2 regions of the Exiguobacterium sp. ZOR0005 genome follow, and region 1 is predicted to be linked to the other one. Evidence: riboswitches for the same ligand, from Rfam matches in the RefSeq annotation. Region 1 holds a riboswitch; the other holds the start of a gene.

Region 1 (7,706 bases):
GAGAACATTTGACCGACCTTACCGTCTTCTTTAGTACAAATATGCTTCGCCATAATCGACATACATAAAAACAAAAAGACGTTCGTATATTTTCATACAATCTTTCTGGTAAATGTTTTTCTTCAAGCAAAAAACACCTTCGATGCTAGCACATTTTAAAAATTGTACCACGCCGAAAGTGTTTTTATATTATCTCAAGACAATTAGGGTACCCCCGTCCAATTTATGTGCGAAGGGTATTTTTCTTACTTTGGTTTCAATTTTTTTAATAAGTTACCCCTAGAATGAAGGGTCTCAATGCAGTATATGATTCTGGGATGTTAATCCATTTCTCTAAATATGGATCATAGTAACGGCCACTCTTGATTCCTTTTCTTGAATTCCATTCTCCTTCAAATAAGTAGTCTTTCTCACTTCTTAAATATATCTCTAAGCGTTCATCTGAATTTTCATGCTCGTCCAGTCCCTGTGTGTCTGGTCCCAAATGTTCCTCGAGCTCTTCAGAGGAAAGATTAGAGTAATAGGACCATTTTTCTGGACCGGCCAAATATCTAAGACCTTCATAGAGGGAATCGAACTTTAGGAATTCTCGTCTTGTTTCAAATTCTTTGGAGTCTCGCCATTCGTATACGGTGAGCCAGCGTTGAGCGAAATCGAACAACCTGAATGTCCCTTCGCTTAAATCAGGTTCGGACTTGTCATGAGTCACAACTTGTTCTGTACCGTCTGAGTATTTGATATAGTTTATGAGTTCACCTGACATCTCTTTGTTCTCTAAAAAATCCAATAGTTCCATCTCTTTATCATTGAGTAATTCTATCAAAGAGATTTCCTGTTCAGAATTCATCTCTTGATACATGATGACCAGGTTTTTAATGCTACAGATTTTCAGCATCAGTACCTCCCATACTGTAGTTTTTGGATAGAACTGTGTTACTTGCAGATTTTTACTTGATCCATCTGCTTATTTACGAATACCCACGCGATAAAACTTACCATCGACATATGTATCATATTGAAAGAATTTCTCACCTTTATATTTCGCGAAGTCAATCGATTACTATAGCTATCGGCGTACCAAAACAGCGACTAAATAACCTGGGCACGATAGAATTGTGGACCCAGGTATTCAAAGTCGCCTGACAGATTATTTATTGTCTTATTTTTTTGGTTTAGTTCAGAAAAGTGAGTTTTTTGATTTTTTTCAATTAAACGATATTTTATGTGATACTAGGCTATGAATTTGACTTTGAGACGCATTACTCACTCACATAAGACCGTTATGGTAACAGCATCGTTTAATACTGAAGGTCTATATATAATTGTCTGAAAATCTCCATTGAAGGCTCAACTTTAATCCACTTTTCAAAAACATGGTCAAAATAACGCCCTTCTTGTCGAATGAGCTCCCTAGAATTAATCAAGTCTGTATCAAGATACATCTTCATCTGCTCTTCATTCGTAGCAATCTCATCTCTAGGTTCAAATGGAGAACCATATATTTTTATGATTTTTTCTTCCGATAATGTTTTAAATTCTACATAATCCTCGGGGCTGAGTTGTTCAGCAAAGGCCTCGTAAAGAGAGGCATATCTCTTAAAAGGCTCACCGTCATAAATTTCTTTTTTGTATAACCATTCATAAATCATTCTCCATGTGTACAAAAAGTTTTCAATAACATAGCCCCAAGTCATATGAATTTCATTTCTTGCTAAAGTGACGCGTTGACTTGCTCCGTTAGAATATCGTGCATCATAGTGTAATTGGCCATTAATAGTAGTATCTTCAATAAAGCTATCTAGAGATATATTGAGTTGTTTTGTCATTTCCGCAAGAGGTATTTCCTCAGTGGTTCCCTCAGCTTCAAATGTGATGTTTAAATAGGTGACTATTACTGGATTCATAGATCCTCCTAAAAAATATTAATTGAAATGCCAAAACTGTTCCATAGGAGAGAATTGATAAACTGTAAGACTTGCAGATTTATCTTTATAAAAATTTTATTCTTACTTGATCTGACCTTCCATTGATTTGAATTTTGTACATTTTACTTTTTTTTATTGAAGTTCACATGTTGTCATTATAGTACCTAATCCCGAAATAGTTGAAAAGACGCGACCCCATCAAATCGGCCGCGTCTTTTCAAATTCAAGTATACACGTTAAATCTTTTCTGCCCACGCGACATCAATGAATGCATCACGCCCGGAAATAGCTCGGTCTTCCTTATAATGTTTCGGATTCTTTTTATGGAAATCCTGATGATATTCCTCTGCCGGATAGAACGTGTCAGCTGGCAAAATCTTCGTGACGATCGGGTCCTTGAATCGTCCGCTCGCCGCGAGTTCGTCACGGCTCTTATCGGCGGCGATGCGTTGTGCTTCCGTGTGATAGAAGATGGCCGGCGCATATTGCGTACCACGGTCCTGGAACTGCCCATCGGCGTCGGTCGGGTCCGTTTGGATCCAGTAGAGTTCTAATAAGCGTTCATAAGTGAACAGTGACGGGTCGAACGTGATCTCAACGACCTCGTAGTGACCGGTCGTGCCGGTCTTCACTTGCTCATACGTCGGGTCGTCGACGTGTCCGCCCGTATAGCCGGAGACGATTCCTTCAATCCCAGGTAGTTCCTCGAACGGGGTGACCATGCACCAAAAACAGCCGCCCGCGAATGTTGCTTTTTCCATCTAAAAAATCCCCCTCTGTACTCATTGTCCAAATAAAAACGCCCATGTCATCGACATGAGCGTTCTGTCATATCGTCCAAGGCAGCGCCTTGCTGGAAGTAGCACCTTGCGTAGGCAGGTTGCTGTGAAGTCATAGAGCCAGGTCTCTCGTTCACTCAAGATATCGATATGTAGTTGGTGACAGCATCATACCATCCCGCCTGAATCGACGTCAACGGTTTGGATGTCGCTTGAGCTTATAGAGCGTGGCGCCGACGATGAAACAAAGGAGCAGGAGCGACAAAAACGGCGCGTACGGGACATCGTTCCCGTATAACTGCAGAAAGAACAGCGCGAAAACCGACAGTAAGACGAAAAGATAGGAACGAGACATGGGAACCTCCGTGATCGTTTCCTCTAGTGTATCAAGTCGCTCGTCCTTTGGCGACAAAAAGAGGGAATCGGACACGAGTGGCGAATACCGGACTATCGACCGAAGGAGGGACTTACATGACAGACCAAATTGATTTGTTAGAGTTGGATATCGAGACCGCCCATCGCGGTTATAAAGAAGGAACGTTCACGGCCCGTGACGTGACGGCGTATTATTTGAGCCGAATCGCAGAGTGGAACGATACGCTGCACGCTGTCCTTCAAGTGAACCCGGATGCGTTGTTCGAGGCGGAGGCTTGTGATCGCGCCTACCGGAAAGGGGTACGCCTGCCGCTCCTCGGCATCCCGGTGCTCATCAAAGACAACGTCGAGACGGACGGGCTAATGAAAACGACGGCGGGAGCGATGGCTCTTTCGGATCATTTCGCGCGTCGAGACGCCGATCTCGTGCGGCGCTTGCGTGAAAACGGCGCCGTCATCCTCGGCAAAGCGAACTTATCGGAGTGGGCCAACTTCTTGACCGAGAACATGCCGAACGGATGGAGCGCTGTCGGCGGACAGACGAAAAATCCATACGGTGACAATCTAGACGTCGGGGGATCGAGTTCAGGATCAGCTTCCGCCGTCGCCGCCAACTTGACACTTCTCGCCGTCGGCAGCGAGACGAGCGGATCGATCGTGCATCCGAGCGTCCACAATAGTATCGTCGGAATCAAACCGACCGTCGGACTGATCAGTCGGAGTGGCATCATCCCGATCTCTCGGTCACAAGACACGGCCGGGCCGATGGCGAGAACGTTGCGTGACGCGGTACTTGCGCTCGAAGCGATGTGCGGGTCCGACCCGTCCGACCCGGCGACGATGCATACACCTGCCGGTCCGCCGTACAGCACGTGTCTGGACGAACGGCAGGCGGTCGGGATGCGAGTCGGTTACGTAAAAGTCGATTTATCGGCAGAAGAACAGACGCTCTACGATCAAGCGCTTCTTTTGCTAAAAGAGAGCGGCATCGTACTGGTCGAAGTGGAGTCACCGAACGACGAGTCTCTCGACCAGGGCGATATTTTGTACCATGAGTTCAAACTCGGGATCGAAGCATATCTCGCCACGACGTCGCTCCCGTATAAAACACTGACCGATCTGATCGAATGGAACGCCGCCCATCCGGAGGCGATCCCGCACGGACAAGTGGCGTTTGAGAAAGCAGATCGGCTCTCGGGCCGCCTCACCGAAGCCGCTTATTTGAAACGCCGTTTGGATGACGTCCGGTCCGCGAAAACCGCCGGACTCGACCGTCTGCTCAAGAATGATACGTTGCACGGCCTCGTGTTGCCGCATGACTTTAACTACGACATGGCGGCCAAAGCGGGACATCCGACGATCACGATCCCATTTGCCATCAAACAGAGCGGTGCCCCGTTCGGGCTCTCGTTCACCGGAACGAGTTTTTCCGAGCGTGACTTGATTCGTCTCGCTTATGCGTTTGAACGGCATGTGACCCGCCCACTCCCGAAGAACGTGTAAGAACGGAACGTTGCACCCGTCGACGCGGTCCGCTACAATGGGAATTATGCGGATTGAAGAAAGGACAGATAGCAATGAAACCATCTATATACGAGCTGACGTTTGATCAGCTCACGGACGTCTGTGTCGATTTTGGATACAGCGCCTACCACGCGAGACAGATTTGGGACTCGCTCTATATCGACCGGGTCAAGTCGATGGATGCCATCAACGTGCGAGATGAAGTGAAGGCAGCGCTCGCGGAACGTTACGTCATCTCGACACAAGAGTTGTTCGTCAAACAAGAGGCGGGCGACGGGACGGTCAAATTCTTACTTAAATTACACGATGGACATTATATCGAGACGGTGCTCATGCGTCACAAGTACGGCCGATCGGTCTGTGTGACGACGCAAGTCGGTTGCAACATCGGCTGCAGCTTCTGTGCGAGCGGTCTCTTGAAGAAGACGCGCGATTTGACGGCGGGAGAGGTCGTTGAACAGATCATGACCGTTCAACATTACTTGGACGAAGTCGGCGAAGGGGCCCGGGTCAGTCATATCGTCGTCATGGGAATCGGGGAGCCGTTCGATAACTTCGACAACTTGGTCGATTTCCTTCGTGTCGTCAAAGACGAGCGTGGTCTGGCCATCGCCCCACGGAAAATCAACGTGTCGACGAGCGGTCTCGCCGACAAAATCTATAAGTTCGCCGACCTTGACCTCCGCATCAACTTGGCGCTCTCGCTTCACGCGCCGAACGATGCGCTCCGGACACAGATCATGAAGATTAACCGGGCGTTCCCGCTCGACAAGCTCATGCCGGCGATCCGTTATTACGTCGAGAAGACGAACAAACGAATCACGTTCGAGTACATCTTGCTCTCGAAAGTGAACGACTTGCCGGAACACGCCGAGGAGCTCGCCGACTTGATTGCGGATATCAAAGACAAGTCGTACGTCAACTTGATCCCATACAACCCGGTCAACGAACATATCCAATATGAACGAAGCACGTCAGAAGATATTATGGCGTTTTATGATATTTTGAAAAAACGCGGAATCAACACAGGTGTCCGTCTCGAACACGGGACCGACATCGATGCGGCCTGCGGTCAGCTCCGTAGCAAGCATATGAACGTTGAAGGTGCAAAATAAAGTTGAGCTCTCTCTCCTGAATCGGTGAGAGAGTTTTTTTGTCCTCACTTGTCGGCAAATCGACCGAAACAATTTACAGATTCATGCATAGACCGGTCCGGCGAAGGGAATAGTCTCTTGACATCATAGTAGAGAGTGGAGGCTATTCAATGGAGAACGTGAACGCGACATGTTGGATTCGAGTCAGAAATACGCTTGGGGAGGGACCTTGTTGGGACGCCGAACTGAAGCGGTTTTATTGGGTCGATATCGAGGGGCACACGCTCTGGTGGTATGACGAAAAAGAAGACGAGATCTCGTCGTTCGATATGGGACAACAAATCGGTTTCGCCGTTCCGAAAGTGACCGATGGCGTCATCGTCGGATTAAAGGACGGCATCTACGAATGGGACGAGACGTCGAGAGAACTCGACAAGCTCGTCGAACTCGACGACCCGGAAGGCGTGTTGCGATTCAACGACGGAAAGGCCGACCCGTATGGACGGATTTTTGCGGGAACGCTCCATTTGAACGATAAAGACGAACAGGCGACACTTTACCGCTTGAACCGGGATGGTACGACCGAGGAAATGTTGACGAATTTGACTTTGTCGAACGGATTGACGTGGTCTCCGGACCATCAAACGTTTTATCATATCGATACGCCGACCGAGACGGTTCGACGTTACCCATTCGATTTGAAGACGGGAACGCTCGGCGAAGGCGAGGCCGTGATTGATTTCAAGGAAGAGGACGGTTTCCCGGACGGTATGACCTCGGATGAGGATGGGTACTTATGGATCGCCCACTTCGCCGGCGGAAAAGTGTCGCGCTGGAATCCGGACACGGGCGAAAAAGTGCTCGAAGTGTCTGTCCCGGCGCCGAACGTCACATCGTGTTGTTTTATCGGCGACGACTTGAACCAACTCGCCATCACGACGGCGCGAGAAGGCATGGACGAGGAGGCGCTCGAAACGTACCCGGACGCAGGGTCGGTGTTTAAAATCGATACAGAAGTGAAAGGGATGCCACTTTATCGTTTCGGACGTTAAGGAGGGAGAACGATGGTGAAACGAATGCTCGTTCGAGCGGGAATCGGTCTGGCGCTCGCGGCGGTGGCCCGAGTCGGAATCAAAAAGTTTCTCGACGACCGCGAGACGATAGATCATTCTTATCTCGAACCGAAGTGGGACGAGACGCCGAGCGTGGACGCGGACAAAGATGAGGACGAGGTCGGCTTGACACAGCTCGATTCGATTTATCGGGCCGAGTGGCAAGCGAACGCTTACCCGCGTTCCGAGGCGGAACGGAAAGCGCTCGAAGAATAGCCACGTTTGGAAACACGCTCAAATCGAGCGTGTTTTTTTGTTGACAACACGGTCAATCCCGTTCATTATCTAAAAAGTAATGATTACTATTTAGGGGATGTTAATGATGAAACGAATTCCAGTCACTGTGTTGTCAGGCTATCTTGGGAGCGGCAAGACGACGTTAATGAACCATATATTAAACAACCGCACCGGCAAGAAATATGCCGTCATCGTCAACGATATGAGTGAATTAAATATCGATGAGCGCTTAATCGAGCAAGGCGGCTTCTCGCGGACAGATGAAAAGTTGGTCGAGCTGTCGAACGGCTGTATTTGTTGCACGCTCCGTGAAGACCTCCTCGAGGCGGTACAAGAGCTTACGAACGATCGTGAGCTCGACGGGATCATCATCGAGTCATCCGGAATCTCTGAACCGATTCCCGTGGCCCAGACGTTCACGTATGCCGATGACGCGCTCGGCATCGACTTGACGAGCCGTGTCTATATCGATGCGATGGTGACCGTCGTTGACGCCTACCGTTTCTTGAAAGACTTCAACTCCGGTGAGTCGCTTCACGAGCGGAAACAAGCGATTGATGAGACGGATGTCCGTGAAGTCGTCGACCTGCTCGTCGACCAAGTCGAGTTCGCCGACATCATCGTCTTGAACAAGGCCGATCGGGTGTCTGACACCGAACT
Region 2 (7,706 bases), on a different contig from region 1:
CTTACGCTTCTGTGTCTACTGTCATTCCGAGATCTTGTTTCACCCAGTCGTAACCTTCTGCCTCGAGTCGCTGTGCGAGCTCTTTGCCGCCAGACATGACGATTTTTCCGTCCATCATGATGTGGACGAAGTCCGGCTCGATATAGTTGAGGAGACGCTGATAGTGCGTGATAATCAAGCAGCCGAACTCTTCTGAGCGCATCTCGTTGACGCCTGTTGCGACGACTTTGAGTGCATCGATGTCAAGACCTGAGTCGATCTCATCAAGGATGGCGATGTTCGGTTTGATCATCATCATTTGAAGAATCTCGTTACGTTTCTTTTCTCCACCTGAGAAACCTTCGTTCAAATAGCGGTGTGCCATCTCTGAAGGGATTTCGAGAACGTCCATCTTCGCATCGAGTTCACGGATGAACTTCATGAGCGAGATTTCTTGACCTTCTTCACGGCGCGAGTTGATCGCTGAACGCAAGAAGTCGGCGTTCGTGACACCGCTGATTTCAGCAGGATATTGCATCGCGAGGAACATTCCCGCCTGCGCGCGCTCGTCGACTTCCATCTCAAGGACGTCTTCGCCGTTCAAATCGACGCTTCCGCCTGTTACTTCATACAATGGGTGACCCATAAGTGCAGATGCGAGTGTTGATTTACCCGTTCCGTTTGGACCCATGATGGCGTGAATTTCGCCACCTTTAATTTCAAGATTCAGACCTTTGACGATCTCTTTTCCTTCGATTGAGACGCGGAGGTCATCAATTTTCATGTGTGGTACGTTAGACATTCGGATACCCCTTCCGTTTTCTCGCCTTATTGGCGTAGATTAGATATATTCTAATCTTAATCTAGGCAATTTTTTATTTCAAGCGACTCACCTTATTCTTCATTCTCAATAAAAACATAAATGTTGAGAATGAGAATATTGAGAAATCAAGATATTACCCAGCTTTTTCCTCAATCAACGCCAAACTCGCCTTTCGTTCCGTGAACGCCCCCATAAAGAAGAAGGCTCCGAACGCCGTCACGATGGATAAAATTGAAAAAACAGGCAACCCGGCATTATTAAACCCATCAAGCAGCAACCCGCCGATGATCGGTCCGACCGACTGGCCGAGCGCGGTCAATCCCATCGCCCCGAAATACGTCCCCCGCAAATGTTCCGGCGCGAGCTCGTCGGTCAATACGTCCGTCATCGTGAACATGAGTACTTCCCCGATCGTGAAGATGACCATCGCGACGAAGAGCACCCACGTCTCAGTCGCAAACCCGATCAACAACAGCCCGATCGACAACGTCGCGACCCCGAAAAAGAGCGACTTGATCGGCGAGACGCGAATGCCGAACTTCATAATCGGATACTGAACGACGAGTACGGTGATCGCGTTGACTGTCAACAAATACGCAAACAGGCGCGACCCGTCACTGAAGCCGTCATGGAACGCGATGAACTGCGGCAACGTCGAATTGAACTGACTGTAGCCGATGATGGCGAAAATCATGCCGATGATGACGAAGCGGAACGTCTTGTCTTCTTTCAAGACACGGAACGTCTCGGTCAAGCGCGGCCGTACTTTGATGCCGTCGCTTTCTTCAAACGGATACTTTTTAAACAATCCTGAGATGACGAGTCCATAAAACACGTACACACCGGTCACGACGAAGAACGCGCTCTTCGCCCCGGTGAGCGATAAGACGACCGCGAGCAACGGTCCGATCGCGGCGGCGATATTGATGAGAAAATAGCGTACGTTGTAGACGATGACGCGTTGCTCCGGTTTCGTCGTATCGCTGATGAGTGCCCGGGATGCCGGTTCAAGGAACGAGCGCGATACCCCCATCAAGACGGAGAACACGTAAAACCAGACGAGTTCGGTCGCGAGCGCGAAGCCCGTGAACGTGAGCGCGTTCAACCCGATGCCGATGAGCATGAGCTGTTTGCGCCCGTGCCGGTCCGACAGCGTCCCGCCGAAAAAACTCATAAATAGACCGGACATGGCTGAGACGGCGAACACCGTCCCGATGACGCTCGCCGAGAAACCGAGCGTCGCGAGATAAATCGCAAAAAACGGCATGACGAAAAACGTCGACAGCCGAGCAAAGAACGTACCGAACAAGACGCCTAGCGTCAGCGGATGAATCTGTCTCATGTTCATCCGAATCCCCCCTTTTCTTACATATAAATAGTGTACTTCTCTTTATGAAAGAACACTACGACAAACAAAAAAGGCCCGGGATGGCCCGGGCCTAGCGTGATTATTGGTTGACCGGTACGACGGCACCTTTGTATTCCTCTAAGATCCACTGCTGTGTCTCTTCTGACGTGAGAACCTCAAGGAGTGCTTTGACGCGCTCGTCATCTTCGTCACCTTCACGTGTGACGATCAAGTTGACGTACGGTGAATCTTCGCCTTCGAGTGCGATCGCGTCTTCAAGCGGGTTGAGTCCGGCATCAATCGCGTAGTTCGTGTTGATGAGAACGGCGTCGCCTTCTCCGTTGTTGTACGCCTGCGGGAGGAGGGCCGCCTCGACGTTCGTCTTGAACGTCAAGTTTTTCGGGTTGTCGACGATATCGGCAACCGTCGCTTCGACCGTCTTGCCTTCAGCGAGCGTGATCAAGCCTTCTGATTGGAGCATCGTGAGGATCCGGCCGTGGTCAGCGACCGATGAGCTCATGATGATCTCCGCACCGTCCGGAAGCTCATCGAGTGAGGCGTAGTCTTGTGAGTAGACACCGATCGGCTCGATGTGGACGCCTCCGGCTGAAGCGAATTTGTAGTCTTTGTTTTCAGCCATTTGTGACTCGAGGTATGGCTCGTGTTGGAAGTAGTTCGCGTCCAACTCGCCGTCCGCGAGCGTCTTGTTCGGGAGGACGTAGTCTTGGAACTTCGTGATTTCAAGCTTGTAGCCTTTTGCTTCGTATTCATCTTTGACGTGCTCCAAAATCTCCGCGTGCGGGACGTTCGATGCACCGATGACGAGCGTCTTGTCGTCGCCTGCGCCTGATTCTGAATCCCCGCCGCAAGCCGCGAGAATGGTGAGTGCTGATGCTGCCGTTAAACCGAGTACTGTTTTCCATGATTTCATGTGTGAACCCTCCAAATGTTTTTTTATGTGATTAAGCTGAACGCTTATCAATTCTTGTGACGAGTCGGTCTCCGATGAACTGGATGACGAAGACGATGACTAAGATGAGGACGGTCGCGACGAACGTCACGTCGTTCCGCGAACGCTGGAACCCGTCAAGGAACGCCAAGTTACCGAGGCCTCCCCCGCCGACGACACCTGCCATCGCCGTATAACCGACGATCGCGACGAGTGTGACCGTGATCCCCGACACGATGGCCGGGAGTGCCTCAGGGAACAACACTTTATAGATGATTTGCCATTTCGTCGCACCCATCGATTCGGCCGCCTCGATGACACCGCGGTCGATCTCACGAAGTGCGAGTTCGACCATCCGGGCATAGAACGGGGCTGCCCCGATAATGAGCGCCGGGAGCGCCGCCGTCGAACCGAGGATCGTCCCGACGACGATCTTCGTGAACGGGATGAGCAAGATGATCAAAATAATGAACGGGATCGAGCGGAAGACGTTGACGAACGCACTGACGACCGTGTAAATCGTCCGATTCTTCATCATGAGCGGCTCGTTCGTCACATAAAGGATCATCCCGAGTGCGAGACCGAAGGCGAACGTCGCGCCACCGGCGACGAGCGTCATATAAATCGTCTGCCACGTCTCTTCGAGCATGATCTCCCAGTCTACGTTAGGAAACATCGTTCTCCACCTCCACTTCCACTGCCTGCGATCGGATTGAGGCGATGGCCCGCTCGACTTCAGCCGGCTCTCCGATCAGTTGAATAAATAGCGTCCCGAGCGCGCCGACTTGCGACTGCGTCACGTTCCCGCCGATGATGTTGAACCCGATATCGTGCGTCTTCAAGACGTCTGAGAGAATCGGTTGTTCGGCCGTCTCGTTCAAGAACTTCAGCTTGACGATTTGACCGCTCGGATAGCGCGCCTTCAAATGTTCGAACGTGAGCGACATGTCGTCGACGGCGCCGATCTGTTTGACGAACTCTTTCGTGATCGGTTGTTCCGGGTGTTGGAACACGTCGGCGACTTGACCGATCTCGACGACTTTCCCCGCTTCCATGACGGCGACACGGTGACAAATCTTTTGGATGACGTGCATCTCGTGCGTGATGAGCACGATCGTCAGTCCGAGTTTCTTGTTGATGCTGACGAGCAACTCGAGAATCGAGTCAGTCGTCTTCGGGTCGAGCGCGCTCGTCGCTTCATCGCAGAGGAGCACTTCTGGATTCGTAGCGAGCGCACGGGCAATCCCGACTCGCTGCTTTTGACCGCCCGACAGTTGGGACGGATAGCTGTCTTCTCGTCCCGTCAATCCGACGAGATCGACGAGTTCTTCGACGCGGCGCTTGCGCTCGCTCGCCGGTACACCAATCAGCTCGAGCGGGAAGCTGATGTTCTCAGCGACCGTGCGCGACCAGAGAAGATTGAAGTGCTGAAACACCATCGAGACGTTTTTACGTACCCCGCGTAACTCTTTCGGGCTCAGCTTCGTCAGTTCGCTCCCTGCCACCTCGATCGAGCCGCTCGATGGCGACTCGAGACGGTTGAGGAGTCGAATGAGCGTCGACTTCCCTGCCCCTGAATATCCGATTATTCCAAAAATTTCGCCGCTTTCGATTGTAAGCGACACATCATCGACCGCCTGGACTCGACCGTTCTTCGTGTCGAACCATTTGGCCACATTGCGTAGTTGAATCAATCCCTTTCCCTCCTGACAACAAAAAAAGTACGCACGTTTGAGCAAACGTGCGTACTTTATCGGTACGGACAACGATTGCTCTCATCTTCCAAGGTTCTCACCTTGCTGGAATTAGCACCATTTCGGATTGCTCCGCGGTTGCTGGGCGTCATAGGGCCAGTCCCTCAGCCTCTCTTGATAAGAGTGTTGTTTATTCGATTAGCTTTATCATAGCGACACATTATTTTCATGTCAAACTATTTTATGCGAAAAAATAAAAAAAGGTGCCGTCCGAAGACGACACAGAACGTAGCACCTTGAGTCACAGGAAGGACAACCCATAGATGAACCCCTTTTGCCCGATCAGAGCATTCATCCTTAATATGGGGGATTTCGCTCGTCGATCACCCGATCCTCACATGTACCGAACGGTTACGCGGTCGGTATTCCTTCGCTTGATTTTTTTGGGGGACAATCGAAGGGAAGGTCCACTTAAAATCGCGTAAGCGAGTGGTTCGGCGATGTGAGAACGTCTTGATCGCGAGTAAATCGCGTCCTATTTTTGTGTTCAAGTAAGATGTTGTAATGAATATACCATTCGTGAACTTTCTGTGTCAACTGATTATTTAAAATTTTCAGATTATTCTAATGTTCCCATCTTACTTGACGAAAGATAGGACGTGCTGCACGTTTTGAAACGCGTACAATCGGTCTCGGACTTGGCCGTCTTCAAGCTTCAACAGCGCCGGTATACTCTTCACTTGGTACGCTTCTAACTCGTTCGGGATAAAGTTGGCATCGTGCTTTTCAATCTCGAGTGTCGGGTCGACCGCCTCGACGACCGCGAGCATCCGCTCGGCCACGGCGCATGTTCCACACATCGGGGCGTATATATATAACAATCCGTCTGTAATCATTTTTCTCACCTCTCTACTGATTATAAAAAGCTTCGGCCAGACATTCAAAAGTTGTGCTCGTTTTGAAAAAATTCTGAATACTTCCATTTTTCTGGTTGACGTGCACCCGAAAGAGGCATAGTATGGTCAATAACTTTAATGCTTTTGTACATAACAGTAAAAGAGAAGGATAGGTGAAGAAGACATGACGGAAGAACGACTTACCGGAAAACAGTTCTTGATGAACGTATTGAACGGACTCAGCCTTGCCATTTTGATCGCCCTCATTCCGAGCGCATTGCTCGGTGAATTGACGAAAGCCATCTTGCCGTATTTTCCGTCGCTCCAGTTCATCTTAGACGCGACGACGATCGCGATGCGCCTCCTCCCCGTCATCATCGGTGTCGCCGTCGCCATGCAGTTCGGACGCACGGCGCTCGAGGCCGGAACGATCGGGATCGCGACACACGTCGGCAGCGGCGCCATCCGCATCGAAGAGGGAGCCTTCCTCATGGCTGGTATCGGTGACGTCATCACAGCCGGTGTCACGGCAGCGCTTGCGACGTATCTCGTCATGCAGCTGGCACCGCGCTTGAAGACATACACGGTACTCGTCTTGCCGATGACGGTCATCGTCGTCGCCGGAGGCATCGGCTCGTTCCTGCTCACGTACATCTCACAGATCACGACGTACGTCGGGACGATTATCATGACGATGACCGAACTCCAGCCGGTCGTCATGGGTATCTTGATCGCGATGGCGTTCTCACTCATCATCGTCTCCCCGATCTCGACGGTCGGGATCGCGACGGCGATCAGTCTATCCGGCGTCGCGGCCGGCGCAGCCAACCTCGGTGTCGTCGCAGCCGGTTTCGGGCTCGCCATCGCCGGATGGCAGATGAATGCGACCGGCACGTCGATCGCCCACTTCCTCGGGTCACCGAAAATCCAGATGGCGAACTTCATCCGTCGTCCCATCATGATGCTGCCGGTGCTCGCGAACGCGGCCATCCTCGGAGCGCTCGCCGGTATCCTCCGCATTGAAGGCACCCCGATCAGTGCCGGGTTCGGTGTCTCGGGGCTCATCGGACCGATCAATGCGCTTCATTTGATGCCAGGCGGCTTCGCGCTCTTCAACGTCTTGCTCGTCATCGTCTTGTTCGGTCTCATCCCGATCGCGCTCGGTGTCTTCTTCTTCAAATTGTTCAACCGGACGCCGCTCATCCGCCCGGAACATTACCGCCTCGATTTCGAATGAACGATAAAACCCGGCTTCTCGTGAAGAGAAACCGGGTTTTGTTTAGCCTTGAATCATCGCTTCATATTCTTCGGCCGACATGAGCTTGTCGACGTCTGATGCGTCATTCAATTCGACTTCAATCATCCAAGCGCCTTCGAACGGTGCTTCGTTGACGAGTTCTGGTGAATCGGCGAGTGATTCGTTCACCGCTGTGATTTTCCCAGAGATTGGTGCGTAAAGCTCTGAGACCGTCTTGACCGACTCGACCGATCCGAACGGCTCATCGATTAGGATCGTGCCCCCGATTTCAGGAAGTTCGACGAACACGATGTCCCCGAGTTCGCTTTGTGCGAAATCTGTGATCCCGATGCGGGCCACGCTTCCGTTCACTTCAACCCATTCGTGTTCTTTTGAATAACGTAAATTGGCAGGTACTTTGCTCATCCTAACTTCCCCCTCAAATAAATTAGACTCACACGTGTATTATAGCACTTAGCCCCAAACGTCTGTAAACGACTTTTCTGAAAAACCGACCGTCGATTTTTCCCCGTCCGTCACGATCGGACGCTTTAAAAGCATACCATTGCTAGCGAGGAGGTCGAGTTGTTCGTCTTCTGACAAGTTTGGCAGTTTGTCTTTTATGCCTTCATTCCGATACACTTGCCCGCTCGTGTTGAAGAACTTTTTGAGCGGCAGGCCTGACTGCTTCCACAGTTCGGCCAACTCTTCTTTCGCCGGCGTCGCCTCGACGATATGGACGTATGTATAGTCGATGCCGTTCTCCTTTAACCATTTCTC

The links. A riboswitch is a leader RNA that binds a small molecule or an ion and turns the genes downstream of it on or off. The one in region 1 is predicted to bind S-adenosylmethionine.
Region 2: linked by a shared signal. The riboswitch ahead of L971_RS13385 (methionine ABC transporter ATP-binding protein) and the one ahead of msrA (peptide-methionine (S)-S-oxide reductase MsrA) in region 1 are both predicted to bind S-adenosylmethionine.

What each region holds. Positions count from the first base shown of each region.
Region 1 is NZ_JTLB01000024.1:24,416-32,121, reverse strand. It holds gene L971_RS10660 (hypothetical protein) at 266-895, opposite strand; gene L971_RS10655 (hypothetical protein) at 1,299-1,904, opposite strand; gene msrA (peptide-methionine (S)-S-oxide reductase MsrA) at 2,162-2,686, opposite strand; SAM riboswitch class I at 2,754-2,853, opposite strand; gene L971_RS15185 (hypothetical protein) at 2,898-3,059, opposite strand; gene L971_RS10640 (amidase family protein) at 3,176-4,582, shown strand; gene rlmN (23S rRNA (adenine(2503)-C(2))-methyltransferase RlmN) at 4,657-5,718, shown strand; gene L971_RS10630 (SMP-30/gluconolactonase/LRE family protein) at 5,868-6,749, shown strand; gene L971_RS10625 (hypothetical protein) at 6,762-7,025, shown strand; gene L971_RS10620 (GTP-binding protein) at 7,132-7,706, shown strand, end outside.
Region 2 is NZ_JTLB01000031.1:83,827-91,532, forward strand. It holds gene sufC (Fe-S cluster assembly ATPase SufC) at 2-763, opposite strand; gene L971_RS13370 (MFS transporter) at 936-2,150, opposite strand; gene L971_RS13375 (MetQ/NlpA family ABC transporter substrate-binding protein) at 2,251-3,081, opposite strand; gene L971_RS13380 (methionine ABC transporter permease) at 3,113-3,775, opposite strand; gene L971_RS13385 (methionine ABC transporter ATP-binding protein) at 3,765-4,793, opposite strand; SAM riboswitch class I at 4,872-4,977, opposite strand; gene L971_RS13390 (thioredoxin family protein) at 5,432-5,689, opposite strand; gene L971_RS13395 (PTS transporter subunit IIC) at 5,874-6,926, shown strand; gene gcvH (glycine cleavage system protein GcvH) at 6,969-7,352, opposite strand; gene L971_RS13405 (arsenate reductase family protein) at 7,401-7,706, opposite strand, start outside.